Regions from separate parts of the Paenirhizobium cremeum genome, predicted to be linked through region 1. Evidence: predicted binding sites of a transcription regulator. Region 1 holds the regulator's gene; each other region holds the start of a gene.

Region 1 (4,211 bases):
AAGGCGGATGACGTTATCGCCCGCCGGTACGCCGAGGATATGCTCGTCGCGCATCGCCTGCAGCAGCTCCGCGGAAGGCACCTTCGCCTTGATGCCGAGCATAAGGCCTTCGCCGCGTATCTCCTCGATGACACCGGGGAACCGGTCCTTGAGCTCGGCAAGACCCTGGCGGAAGACGAGCGCAACGTCGCGCACATGTTCGAGAAAACCGTCGGCGAGGACGACATCGAGCACGGCATTGCCGACTGCCATGGCAAGCGGATTGCCGCCATAGGTGGAGCCATGGGTGCCGGCCTTCATGCCCGAGGCAGCGTCTTCTGTCGCAAGGCAGGCGCCGAGCGGAAACCCGCCGCCAATGCCCTTGGCCACGGCCATGATGTCAGGCGTGATACCCGTCCATTCGTAGGCGAACAGCTTGCCTGTACGGCCGATCCCGCACTGGACCTCGTCGAAGATCAGGAGAAGACCGTTGTCATCGCAGATCTTGCGCAGTTCCCGCAGGAAACCGGCAGGCGCGGTGCGGATGCCGCCCTCGCCCTGAACGGGCTCGATGAGGATGGCTGCCGTTTCGTCAGTAATCGCCGCCTTCACAGCTTCCAGATCGCCGAAAGGCACCTGATCGAAACCCGGCGCCTTGGGGCCGAAGCCTTCGAGATATTTCGCCTGGCCGCCAGCGGCAATCGTCGCCAGCGTGCGGCCATGGAAGGCGCCTTCAAAAGTGATGATGTGGAACCGCTCGCCATGTCCCTTGGAGAACTGATAGCGGCGGGCCGTCTTGATGGCGCATTCAAGCGCCTCTGCACCGGAATTGGTGAAAAACACCCGGTCGGCAAAGGTCGCCTCGGTCAGGCGCTTGCCGAGCTTTTCCTGGCCTGGGATCTCATAGAGGTTCGAAAGATGCCAGACCTTATCGGCCTGCTCACGCAATGCGCCGACGAGATGAGGGTGGGCGTGGCCCAGCGAATTCACGGCGACACCCGCTGCGAAATCGAGATATCGCTCTCCGTTTTCCGTAATCAGCCACACGCCCTCGCCTCGCTCGAAACGCAGCGGAGCGCGCATGTAAGTCTGATAAAGCGGAGAGGCCTCGGCCATAGCGAAAGACTCCTTTCGAAGAGCTTTTGTCTTTTCGGGTGCGGACCGCACCGGAACCCCTGTTCCGCCGGGTCCAAAAAATCAAAAATGCCGCCTTGCGGCGGCGGCTGCACTATCGTCATTTCGCCCCTCCCTGTCAACGAAACACCGCGGAAAAGCGGAATTTTCGCCACTCGGAGTCGAGGGACAGAGCCAAGCGGCGCATGGGCGAACATGATCGCGCCTCGGTAGCAAGTTGGGGAAAACTTCGAAATCGATTCCCGATGATTCCGCCGACTCTTGTCACGGAGTCAGCCTCACACTAGGTTAAGAACCAATAAAGAAATTGCATGCGGCGGAATTAGTCACCGACAGTATCGAGGCAGTTTTGTTTCGGAATTTTCCGAAGCAACGGCGAGGGATTCTGCCAGCACGAATTGCGACCGGCGGAGAAAATGGCATGAACTGGACGGATGAGCGAGTAGAAAAGCTGAAGCGGCTTTGGGCCGAAGGCTTGAGCGCGAGCCAGATTGCCGCGCAACTTGGCGGAGTGAGCCGCAATGCCGTTATCGGCAAAGTTCACCGCCTCAGCCTCCCGGGCCGCGCCAAGGCCGGCGGCAGCGTCGCGACGACGCGGACGGCAAAGCGCACGGCGACGCCGCCCCGCGCCCAGAACTATGCGCCGCGCGTCACCACCCGCACCGTTGCGCGGCCTGCCGGCGCCAACATGCTCAAGGAAGAAATCGAGATCGAAGGCATCGAGGAAATCGATATCGCTCCGGCGAGCAACGTGGTCGTGCCGATTTCCCGGCGTCTGGCGCTGACGGAACTCACGGAACGCACCTGCAAGTGGCCGATCGGCGATCCTATGAAGGACGATTTCCATTTCTGCGGCTGCGAGTCGTCCGATAATTCCCCTTATTGCAACTATCACGCCAAGCTCGCCTACCAGCCGATTGGCGACAGGCGTAGGTCGGCTCGATAAAGTCCGGCGTCTTCGGACAAAACCGGAAATGTAAAAACGGGCCTTTCGGCCCGTTTTTTGTCTGTCACAACGTATCCGCAATGTGATCCTGGAAAAACCCAATCAGGCTTCCATGGAATATCCCGCGCCGCGCACGGTGCGGATCACATCCTGCATATTCGAGAAGTTGAGAGCCTTGCGAAGGCGACCCACATGCACGTCGACCGTGCGTTCGTCGACATAGATGTCGTGGCCCCAGACGCCGTCCAGAAGCTGGGAACGCGAGAAAACGCGCCCGGGGGAAGCCATCAGGAACTCCAGCAGACGGAATTCGGTCGGCCCAAGCCGGACTTCGCGGCTCTTGCGATGAACCCGATGGGTCTCGCGGTCCAGTTCGATATCGCCGCAACGCAAGACACTGGAGAGGACCTCCGGACGTGCGCGGCGCAGCATGGCCTTGACACGCGCCATCAGTTCCGGGGTCGAGAACGGCTTGACGACATAGTCATCCGCCCCGGTCGCCAGACCGCGCACGCGCTCGCTTTCTTCGCCGCGGGCCGTCAGCATGATGATCGGCAGACGTTCCGTCTCCGGCCGCATACGCAACCGGCGGCAAAGCTCGATGCCCGAGACACCGGGCAGCATCCAGTCGAGGATGAGCAGGTCGGGAACCCGCTCCTGCAGCCTCAACTCCGCTTCATCGCCACGCAGGATGGTCTCGACCTCGTAACCTTCAGCCTCGAGATTGTAACGAAGAAGCACGCTCAGTGCTTCTTCGTCCTCAACGACAGCAATCTTGGGCAACATCGACTTCAACTACCTCTCTCAGGACCGACGGCTCACTCGGCGATGGCGCCGACGGTAGCCGTCAGGTCTTCCTTCGGGCGCTCGCCTTCCGGCTGAGCGCCCGTCGCCATGTAGTAGATCGTCTCAGCGATATTGGTGGCATGGTCGCCGATGCGCTCGATGTTCTTGGCGCAAAACAGAAGATGCGTGCAGCTGGTGATGTTGCGCGGATCTTCCATCATGTAGGTCAGAAGCTCGCGGAAGAGCGAGGTATAGATGGCGTCGATCTCCTCGTCGCGATCACGGATCGACTTGGCCTTTTCGGCCGAGCGTGTCGTGTAGACGTCGAGCACTTCCTTGAGCTGCACGAGCGCAAGCTCCGACAGATGCTCGATGCCGCGGGCGAGCTTGCGCGGAACGCCGGTGGCCTGAACGGCCATGACGCGCTTGGCGTTGCTCTTGCCGAGATCGCCGACCCGCTCCAGGTCATTGGCAATCTTGAGCGCGCCGATGATCTCGCGAAGATCAGCTGCAACCGGCTGGCGGCGGGCGATGGTGACGATCGCCTTGTCGCCGATCTCGCGCTCGGCGGCATCCATGATGACGTCGTCGGAGATGACCTTCTGGGCAAGGGCGGCATCGGAATTGACAAGCGCGCGAATGCTGTCGCCCACCATCTGTTCGGCAAGCCCACCCATCTCGGAGATGCGGCGCATCAGGTATTTCAGTTCCTCGTCATAGGCCGAGTAGATATGCGATGAAGACATGTTCTTGGTATCCTTGAAATGGAAGATCGATCACCGGATGCGGCGACATCAGCCGAAGCGGCCCATGATGTAGTCCTGCGTGCGCTGATCGTCCGGATTGGTGAACATCTTGTCGGTATCGTTTTCCTCGACCAGCAGACCGAGGTGGAACATCGCCGTGCGCTGGGAAACGCGGGCCGCCTGCTGCATGGAGTGCGTCACGATGACAATCGTGAAGTTGGTTCTGAGCTCGTGGATCAGTTCCTCGACCTTGGCGGTCGCGATCGGATCGAGTGCCGAGCAAGGCTCGTCCATCAGGATGACTTCCGGGCTGACGGCGACTGCACGGGCAATGCACAGGCGCTGCTGCTGGCCGCCGGAGAGACCGGTGCCAGACTCATGGAGGCGGTCCTTCACCTCGTTCCAGAGGCCGGCCTTCTGAAGGCTGGTCTCGACGATCTGGTCGAGATCGGCCTTCGACTTGGCGAGACCATGGATGCGCGGGCCGTAGGAAATGTTCTCGTAGATCGACTTCGGGAACGGGTTCGGCTTCTGGAAAACCATGCCAACGCGCGCGCGCAGTTCGACCACATCGATGGACGGATCGTAGATGTCCATCTCGTCGAGCGTGATCTTGCCGG
Region 2 (4,211 bases), 610 kb from region 1:
TCACCACGGAGACGAATTCATTGTTCTCGATCCTGTCCCAGACAGCCAGCAGATAGGCGCCGCGCGGCTTCAGGACACGACGAACTTCGCGATAGGAGGCGACCTTGTCGGGAAAGAACATCACCCCGAACTGACAGACAGCCGTATCGAAGGATTGATCGGCAAACGGCAGCGCCATCGCATCGGCCTGCCGCCAGAGAACATTGCCCGTCTCCTGCAGAGTCATTGCCAGATCGATCATCGGCTGGTTGAGATCGGTCGCGGTGAGCGCCGCCGTCTCCGGCAGCCTTTCCGCCATGGCGCGCGTCACCGCCCCGGTTCCCGCAGCAAGTTCCAGAACGGTCGCGGGATGTCGCGCCGCCACCTTCTCGGCAATCGCCTCGGCATATGGAGCGAAGATCATCGGCACCATGAACCGCTCGTAAAGAGCGGGAATGCTGCCTGCAAATACCTTGTCGGCATCGGTCATGGCTGCGTCCTCCCAGACATCGTGATTATACCGCAGCGTCGTTTCAGCGAAAAGCAACAGCATCGCAGGCCGATAAGGCATTCGCGGCCCCGAAACGAGACAAGGCCGCCCGCATCACTGCGGACGGCCCTGAAGGCTGTATCTGCGGCCGGCGGTGCCGACGCGTAGAATAAGGACGCTCTGGAGCTTACTTCCAGTCGCGGATGTCGACGAAATGACCGGCGACGGCTGCGGCAGCAGCCATGGCCGGGGAAACGAGATGGGTGCGGCCCTTGTAGCCCTGGCGTCCCTCGAAATTGCGGTTCGAGGTCGAGGCGCAGCGCTCGCCCGGCTTCAGCCGGTCGTCGTTCATGGCAAGGCACATGGAGCAGCCCGGTTCGCGCCATTCGAAGCCCGCATCCTTGAAGATCTTGTCGAGGCCTTCGGCTTCAGCCTGTTCCTTGACGAGGCCGGAGCCCGGCACGACCATGGCGGAGACGGTCGAGGCGACCTTCTTGCCTTCGATCACGGCGGCGGCGGCCCGCAGATCCTCGATACGGCCATTGGTGCAGGAACCGATGAAGACGCGGTCGATCGCGATATCGGTCATCTTCGTTCCGGGCGTAAGACCCATATAGTCGAGCGCGCGCCATTTGGAGGCCCGCTTGGTCTCGTCCTGAATTTCGTCCGGATTTGGCACCACGCCCTGGATCGACACCACATCTTCCGGAGACGAGCCCCAGGACACGATCGGCGGCAGGTTGGCGGCGTCGAGCACGACGGTGCGGTCGAAATGCGCGCCCTCGTCGGTATGCAGCGTCTTCCAGTAGGCGACTGCCTGATCCCAGGTCTCGCCGGTCGGCGCCTTCGGCTTGCCCTTGATATATTCGAAGGTCTTTTCATCCGGCGCGATCAGGCCGGCGCGGGCGCCGCCTTCGATCGTCATGTTGCAGACGGTCATGCGACCTTCCATGGAGAGCGAACGGATCGCCTCGCCGGCGAACTCGATGACATGGCCGGTGCCGCCGGCGGTGCCGATCTCGCCGATGATGGCAAGGATGATGTCCTTGGCCGTGACGCCTTCCGGAAGCTTGCCGTCGACACGCACCAGCATGTTCTTGGCCTTCTTCTGGATCAGCGTCTGGGTTGCCAGGACGTGCTCCACTTCGGACGTGCCGATACCATGCGCCAGCGCGCCGAAGGCGCCATGCGTCGAGGTGTGGCTGTCGCCGCACACGATGGTCATGCCCGGCAGGGTGAAGCCCTGTTCGGGGCCGACGATGTGCACGATACCCTGACGCTTGTCGCGCTCGGAATAATATTCGACACCGAAATCCTTGGCGTTCTGGGCAAGCGCCTCGACCTGGATGCGGCTTTCCTCGTTCTTGATGCCCTCGAGGCGATCCGCGGTGGTCGGAACGTTGTGGTCCACCACGGCCAGAGTCCTCTGCGGCGCATGCACCGGCCGACCGGCCATGCGCAGGCCTTCGAACGCCTGCGGGCTCGTCACCTCATGCACAAGGTGACGGTCGATGTAGAGAAGACAGGTGCCGTCGTCCTGGCGGTCGACCAGGTGGTCATCGAAAATCTTGTCGTAAAGTGTACGCGGTGCGCTCATGGCGTGTTTCCATCCGGCTGAAGAAGTGAGATCGGTCTTGGTATTCTGAAGCGCCGCCGATGCGGCCGGCAACCTTCAGCCTAGGCGGCTGTTGAGCGCTCCGGAGACGCACGCAAAGAACCGTGCCGGCAGACGCTTGTGGTCCTGCAGCACGATAAACTGGTTTGCGAGACATCCGAATTTAGATCCCATGGCGTCGCAATAACAGTTTTCCACAAAATCGGCAACGGATTTGCTTCGTCGGCCGCCTGACACATCCCTGTCATAAAGTGTTCGCGGAAACATGCTTCATCTGTCGGACGAAACGGAGATAGCCCGCATGTCTGCACCCATTGACGACCAGATCAACCGGATCAAGGAAGACATCATCGACAGCTTCGATGAAGAACTGGAACAGCAGATGGAGGAGGAGCGGCTGGAAGAGATGGTCGCCGAAGGCCTCTCCGAGCCGACCATCGACCGCCGGGTCTATTTCCGGGAGCTTTTCAGGCTGCAGCACGAACTGGTTCGCCTGCAAGACTGGGTTCAATACAAGAAACTCAAGGTCGTCGTGCTTTTCGAAGGCCGCGATTCCGCCGGCAAGGGCGGCGCGATCAAGCGCGTTACCCAGCGCCTGAACCCGCGCGTCTGCCGTGTCGTGGCACTGCCCGCCCCAACGGAACGCGAACGCAGCCAGTGGTATTTCCAGCGCTACACCGCCCATCTGCCGACCGCCGGCGAAATGGTGCTGTTCGACCGCTCCTGGTACAACCGCGCCGGTGTCGAGCGTGTCATGGGGTTCTGCACGCCTGACGAACTGGAGGAATTCTTCCGTTCCGTGCCGGAATTCGAGCGCATGCTGGTCCGCTCCGGCATCATCCTGCTCAAATACTGGTTCTCGATCACCGACGAGGAACAGGAATTCCGCTTCCGCATGCGCATTCACGATCCGCTGAAGCAGTGGAAACTCTCGCCCATGGACCTTGAGAGCCGCATCCATTGGGAGGAATACACCAAGGCCAAGGAAGACATGCTGGAACGCACCCACATTCCGGAGGCACCGTGGTGGGTCGTGCAGGCGGTCGACAAGAAGAAGGCCCGCCTCAACATGATCGCCCACCTTCTGGGGCAGATCCCCTACGAGACCGTTCCGAAGGAACAGATCGTGCTGCCGGAGCGCGTCCGCAATGCCGACTACATCCGCCATCCGGTTCCTCCGGAAATGTACGTGCCGGACGTCTATTGAGGAGCGCGGCGCCGACCGCTATCGGGCGGCGCCTTTCTCCCGCATCCGTTTTTCCAAGCGCCTCAGCAGCATCGACAGGCCGATCGTCAGGATAAGATAGATATAGGCGACGATGGAATAGGTCTCGAAGAAGCGGAAGGAGCCGGATGCATAGATCTTGCCCGCCTGGCTGATGTCGGCGACGCCGAGCACGGAGACGAGCGATGAATCCTTGACCATCGCCACGAAATCGTTGGAGAGCGGCGGAAAGATCACCTTGACGGCCTGTGGGAATACGATCAGCCGGAAGCGCTGATAGCGGTTGAGACCGAGCGACATCGCCGCCTCGATCTGCCCCTTGTCGACCGACTGGAAACCGGCGCGAAAGATCTCGGCGATGAAGGCCGAATAGCCGATCATCAGCGCGAAGATTGCCCGCCACATCAGCGACACGTCGCGCACCTGAAGCGCCGACAGCCAGCCCTGTTCGATGAGCGGCCCGATCAGGAAATTGTAGAGACTGACGAAGCCCGGAGCGCCGACGAAGGCGATGTAGAAGAGGAGGACGAGGATCGGAATGCCGCGGATCACCTCGACATAGAACCGCGCGATCTGCCTGACGATCAGGCTGTCCGACATGCCGGCGAGCGCCACCAGCAGGCCGAGCACGGTTGCCAGCGCAAAGCCCACCACGGTGACGAAGACCGTCACCCCTATGCCGCGCGAAATGGTGGCAAAGACCTGCGCATAGAGATCGTTGAAGGCGATGACGGCGGCAATTCCAAGCGCGATCGCGACAAGGGCGACCAGCCACCACGGTCGGTCGCCTTCGCCCTTTCCATTGCCTGCGCCCGAAAGTGTCTGAAAACCCATCAGCTCATGGCCCCCGGCTTTCTCAGCCTCGGCTCCCGCACCCTCACTCGCCCATCTTGTAGTCGAGA
Region 3 (4,211 bases), 1.1 Mb from region 1:
GGCCCGCAAGCAGTTCGACCGGGAAGCCGATTTCGGACTTGATTTCGCCCTTGGCGTCGACGTTGTAGATGCCGTGACCGATGAGCTTTGCCGGATCGCCTTCGGAAGCGAGCCAGAAGCCGCCCTTGCCGTCCAGCGTGATGCCTTCGATGTCGAGTTTCTGGGCCGCCGCGCCGCCGCGAGTCACCGGCAGGGCAGAGGTGATGACGGCAGGCTTCTGCGTCGCATCGATCGTGAAGATCGTCGGCTGCATGGAATAGAAGCTGTCATTGACCGCATAAAGCGTGCCGGCCTTCTCGGCATCGCCCACAAGACCGGAGAGCGCGCCCCAGCCGATGGGTGCACCGTCGACGATTTCGGAGCGGATCATCGGATAGGCCGGCGTGCCCTCGGCAAGCTCATAAACCATGACGTGCGAACGCGGGCCACCGTCTTCACCGAGATCAACCTCATTGGCGGTCGCGAACAGGTTACGGCCGGGAATGGCAACCGCGCCTTCCGGAGAGACGCCGGACGGCAGAAGCTGAACGAGTTCCGGCTCCGCGCCGGTGTCCTTGTAGACGCCTACGATCGAAGCACGTTCGGAAAGTACGAAGAAGTATTTCTGACCGTTGAAGGTTGCGGCTTCCAAACCTTCGAGTTCGACGCCCTTGGACTTGGCGCGCTTGTCCGGGAAATGACCGATCCGGGCGATGGCGAGTTCCAGCGAGGGGCCGGATTCGTAAAGAACCTTGCCGGTCTTGTCGAAGATGGTGAAACTGCGCGAACCGCCTTCGTAATCGCCTTCATTGGCAACGACGAAACGATTGTCGTCCAGCCACTTCAGGGCGTCGGGCTCGCGCAGGACGCCTTCCTTCTTGCCGGTGAACTTCAACGCGCCATCGGACTTGGTATCGATACCGGCGAGATCGACCTTGCCGGCGGAGAAGTGATTCTTCACTTCGCCGGTTTTGCCGTCGACGATGACGATATGGTTGTTTTCCTGGAGCGTCAGGCCGATTTCGCCGAGGCTGTTGATCGAGACGAATTCGGGCTCCGGGTCCTCCGGCGCAATTTCGGCAAGCCCGGTCAGGGCGACGTGCTTGATGGAAGTGCAATCGGCAACGCCGTCCTTCAGGGAGACGATTGCGAGATCGCCGGCCGGCATCTGCGGCAGCTTGCCCTCGTCGAGCTCTTCGTCACGCTCGTTCTCGATGGCGATGGCGGCAAACGTCTTGTCCGGAGAGATCGCAACGGAGTCCGGCTGGCCGCCGAGATCACAGGTCGCATCGATCTTCATGGAGGCGACGTCGACGATGGCGAGCTTGCCGGAAGGTTTCTGCTTGTTCTCGGAGGTGTTGACGGCAACCAGCGCCTTGGCACCGACGACGGCGACGGAGGTCGGCTCGCCGTCCATCATCAGGGCGCTGCCGGCCTTCGGAGCCTTGGCGTCGGTGATGTCGACAAAACCGATCGCGCCGAGCGGGCTGTCCGAATAGATCAGTGTGTTACCGTCTTCCGAGGCGGTGATGATCTCGGCCGAGGTGGTCGAAAGCTTGTCCTTGTCGGCCGGCAGGTTGGTGGCAACGGGGAAGGACGCAATACGATTGAAGACCTGGTCGGCAGCGGCCGGCGCCGCGACCGAAGCCAGCAGCGCGGCCGTCAGCGCGGCGCGGGAAATAGAATACGTCATCGGGAAACCTCCTGTTTCCATGAGAAAGGAACAGAAGGCTTTTGCGTCACGTGCATGACACGCACATGACAGTTGACTCACTTTGTCGGGACGCCCGCCCCTCCCCCGAGACGCCGGCGAATGGATCGGCAAGGCAAGTCGTAACAGCCGGCAAGACACAAAAGAAAAGCCCGGCCGAGGCCGGGCTTAATTTGCAGAGCTATGCGTTCCGCCCTGGGGCCGAACGACAGCCAGCCGATCAGCTGTTGACAGCGTCCTTCAGGCCCTTGCCGGCCGTGAACTTCGGAACGTTGCGAGCCGGGATATCGACTTCAGCGCCGGTCGACGGGTTGCGGCCCTTGGAGGCTTCGCGACGAGCGACGGTGAAAGCACCGAAGCCAGCGAGGCGAACATCGCCGCCGTTCTTCAGCTCGGCCTGAACCGTTTCGAAAACGGCGTCAACGGCGGAAGCTGCATCGGCCTTGGTGAGGCCGGCCTTTTCGGCGACCGCGGATACGAGTTCGTTCTTGTTCATGTTTCCACCCTTTCTGACTGGTATGAAACGACTCAATGGATAAGTCGGGCGGAGAATACGTAAGCATCTGCCCTACGCAACTGAAAAGCACCGCAATTGCCCGGAAAACAAGACGTTTCAGGGAGTTTGCACAAAAAAGGCTGGCATTTTTGCCAGCCTTTTTCCGTTCGATGTGCCAATTTGGCAAGATTAAGGCAAAAGAGCCTCAATGTGCCATGGAAGCGCCCGCATCGTCGGCACCTTCCACAGTGCCGATTGCAGGAGTTTCAACCGTTCCGTCCCATTCAATCGGTTCAGGTACGCGGACCAGGGCATGCCTGATAACCTCGCCCATGCGCGAGACGGGAACGATCTCCAGATTGTTCTTCACGTTGTCCGGAATGTCCGCCAGATCCTTGGCGTTTTCTTCCGGGATCAGAACTTTCTTGATGCCGCCGCGGAGAGCCGCAAGCAGCTTTTCCTTGAGACCGCCGATCGGCAGAACGCGACCGCGCAGCGTGACCTCACCCGTCATGGCGACATCCTTGGACACCGGAATGCCGGTCATCACCGAGACGATTGCCGTTGCCATGGCGATACCGGCGGACGGACCGTCCTTCGGCGTCGCGCCTTCCGGAACGTGCACGTGGATGTCGCTCTTGTCGAACCGCGGGGGTTCGATGCCGAAATCCACGGCCCGCGAGCGGACATAGGAGGCGGCAGCCGAAATCGACTCCTTCATGACGTCCTTCAGGTTGCCGGTGACCGTCATGCGGCCCTTGCCCGGCATCATCACGCCTTCGATCGTCAGCAGTTCGCCGCCGACCTCGGTCCAGGCCAGACCGGTAACGATACCGACCTGATCCTCGCCTTCGGCTTCACCATGACGGAAGCGCGGCACACCGAGATAGTCGTGTATGTTCTCGGCGGTCACGGCGACGGACTTCACCTTGCCCTTGATGATCTCGGTGACCGCCTTGCGGGCGAGCTTCATCAGTTCGCGCTCGAAGGAACGGACACCGGCCTCGCGGGTATACTGCTGGATCACGGCCATCAGAGCATCGTCGGAGACCGAAAACTCTTCCGGCCGCAGCGCATGCTCCTTGATCGCCTTGGGCAGCAGGTGCCGCTTGGCGATCTCCCGCTTTTCATCTTCCGTGTAACCGGCGATGCGGATGATCTCCATGCGGTCCATCAGGGGACCCGGAATGTTGAGCGTGTTGGCCGTGGTGACGAACATCACGTTGGACAGGTCGTATTCCACCTCGAGATAGTGGTCCATGAAGGTGGAGTTCTGTTCCGGATCCAGCACCTCGAGCAGGGCCGAGGACGGGTCGCCGCGGAAGTCCATGCCCATCTTGTCGATCTCGTCGAGCAGGAAGAGCGGGTTGGACTTCTTCGCCTTCTTCATCGACTGCACGATCTTGCCGGGCATCGAGCCGATATAGGTGCGGCGGTGGCCGCGGATCTCGGCTTCGTCACGAACGCCGCCGAGCGCCATGCGCACATATTCTCGGCCGGTCGCCTTGGCGATCGACTTCGCAAGCGAGGTCTTGCCGACGCCCGGAGGGCCGACGAGGCACAGAATCGGGCCCTTGATCTTGGTCGCACGAGCCTGGACGGCGAGATATTCGACAATGCGTTCCTTGACCTTGTCGAGACCGAAATGATCCTCGTCGAGGATCTTCTCGGCGGCGTTCAGGTCCACCTTGACCTTGGACTTCTTGCCCCAGGGCAGGCCCAGCAGCCAGTCGAGGTAGTTGCGAACGACCGTCGCTTCCGCCGACATGGGGCTCATGTGGCGCAGCTTCTTCAGTTCGGCCTCGGCCTTTTCCTTGGCTTCCTTGGAAAGCTTGGTCTTGGAGATGCGCTCTTCCAGTTCGGCCATCTCGTCGCGGCCATCCTCGCCGTCGCCGAGCTCCTTCTGGATCGCCTTCATCTGTTCGTTCAGGTAATACTCGCGCTGGGTCTTCTCCATCTGGCGCTTGACGCGCGAGCGGATGCGCTTTTCGACCTGAAGGACGGAAATTTCGCCCTCCATGAAGC

The links. Region 1 encodes PhoB, which activates phosphate uptake and scavenging genes when phosphate is short. Its sites were predicted from a motif close to TGTCATNNANCTGTCAT; they were not measured.
Region 2: a site for PhoB is predicted at 2,316-2,332, ahead of ppk2 (polyphosphate kinase 2). Genes of this name have one in related genera too.
Region 3: a site for PhoB is predicted at 1,727-1,743, ahead of ACLBKR_RS06015 (esterase-like activity of phytase family protein). Genes of this name have one in related genera too.

Annotation. Positions count from the first base shown of each region.
Region 1 covers NZ_CP180217.1:127,797-132,007, reverse strand. Annotated here, with positions in the region: gene ACLBKR_RS00660 (aspartate aminotransferase family protein) at 1-1,095, opposite strand, end outside; gene ACLBKR_RS00655 (GcrA family cell cycle regulator) at 1,535-2,059, shown strand; gene phoB (phosphate regulon transcriptional regulator PhoB) at 2,162-2,845, opposite strand; gene phoU (phosphate signaling complex protein PhoU) at 2,878-3,591, opposite strand; gene pstB (phosphate ABC transporter ATP-binding protein PstB) at 3,640-4,211, opposite strand, start outside.
Region 2 covers NZ_CP180217.1:3,709,424-3,713,634, forward strand. Annotated here, with positions in the region: gene ACLBKR_RS17925 (methyltransferase domain-containing protein) at 1-469, opposite strand, end outside; gene leuC (3-isopropylmalate dehydratase large subunit) at 657-2,066, opposite strand; gene ppk2 (polyphosphate kinase 2) at 2,386-3,291, shown strand; gene ACLBKR_RS17940 (amino acid ABC transporter permease) at 3,310-4,143, opposite strand; gene ACLBKR_RS17945 (transporter substrate-binding domain-containing protein) at 4,187-4,211, opposite strand, start outside.
Region 3 covers NZ_CP180217.1:1,212,270-1,216,480, reverse strand. Annotated here, with positions in the region: gene ACLBKR_RS06015 (esterase-like activity of phytase family protein) at 1-1,672, opposite strand, end outside; gene hupB (DNA-binding protein HupB) at 1,911-2,186, opposite strand; gene lon (endopeptidase La) at 2,392-4,211, opposite strand, start outside.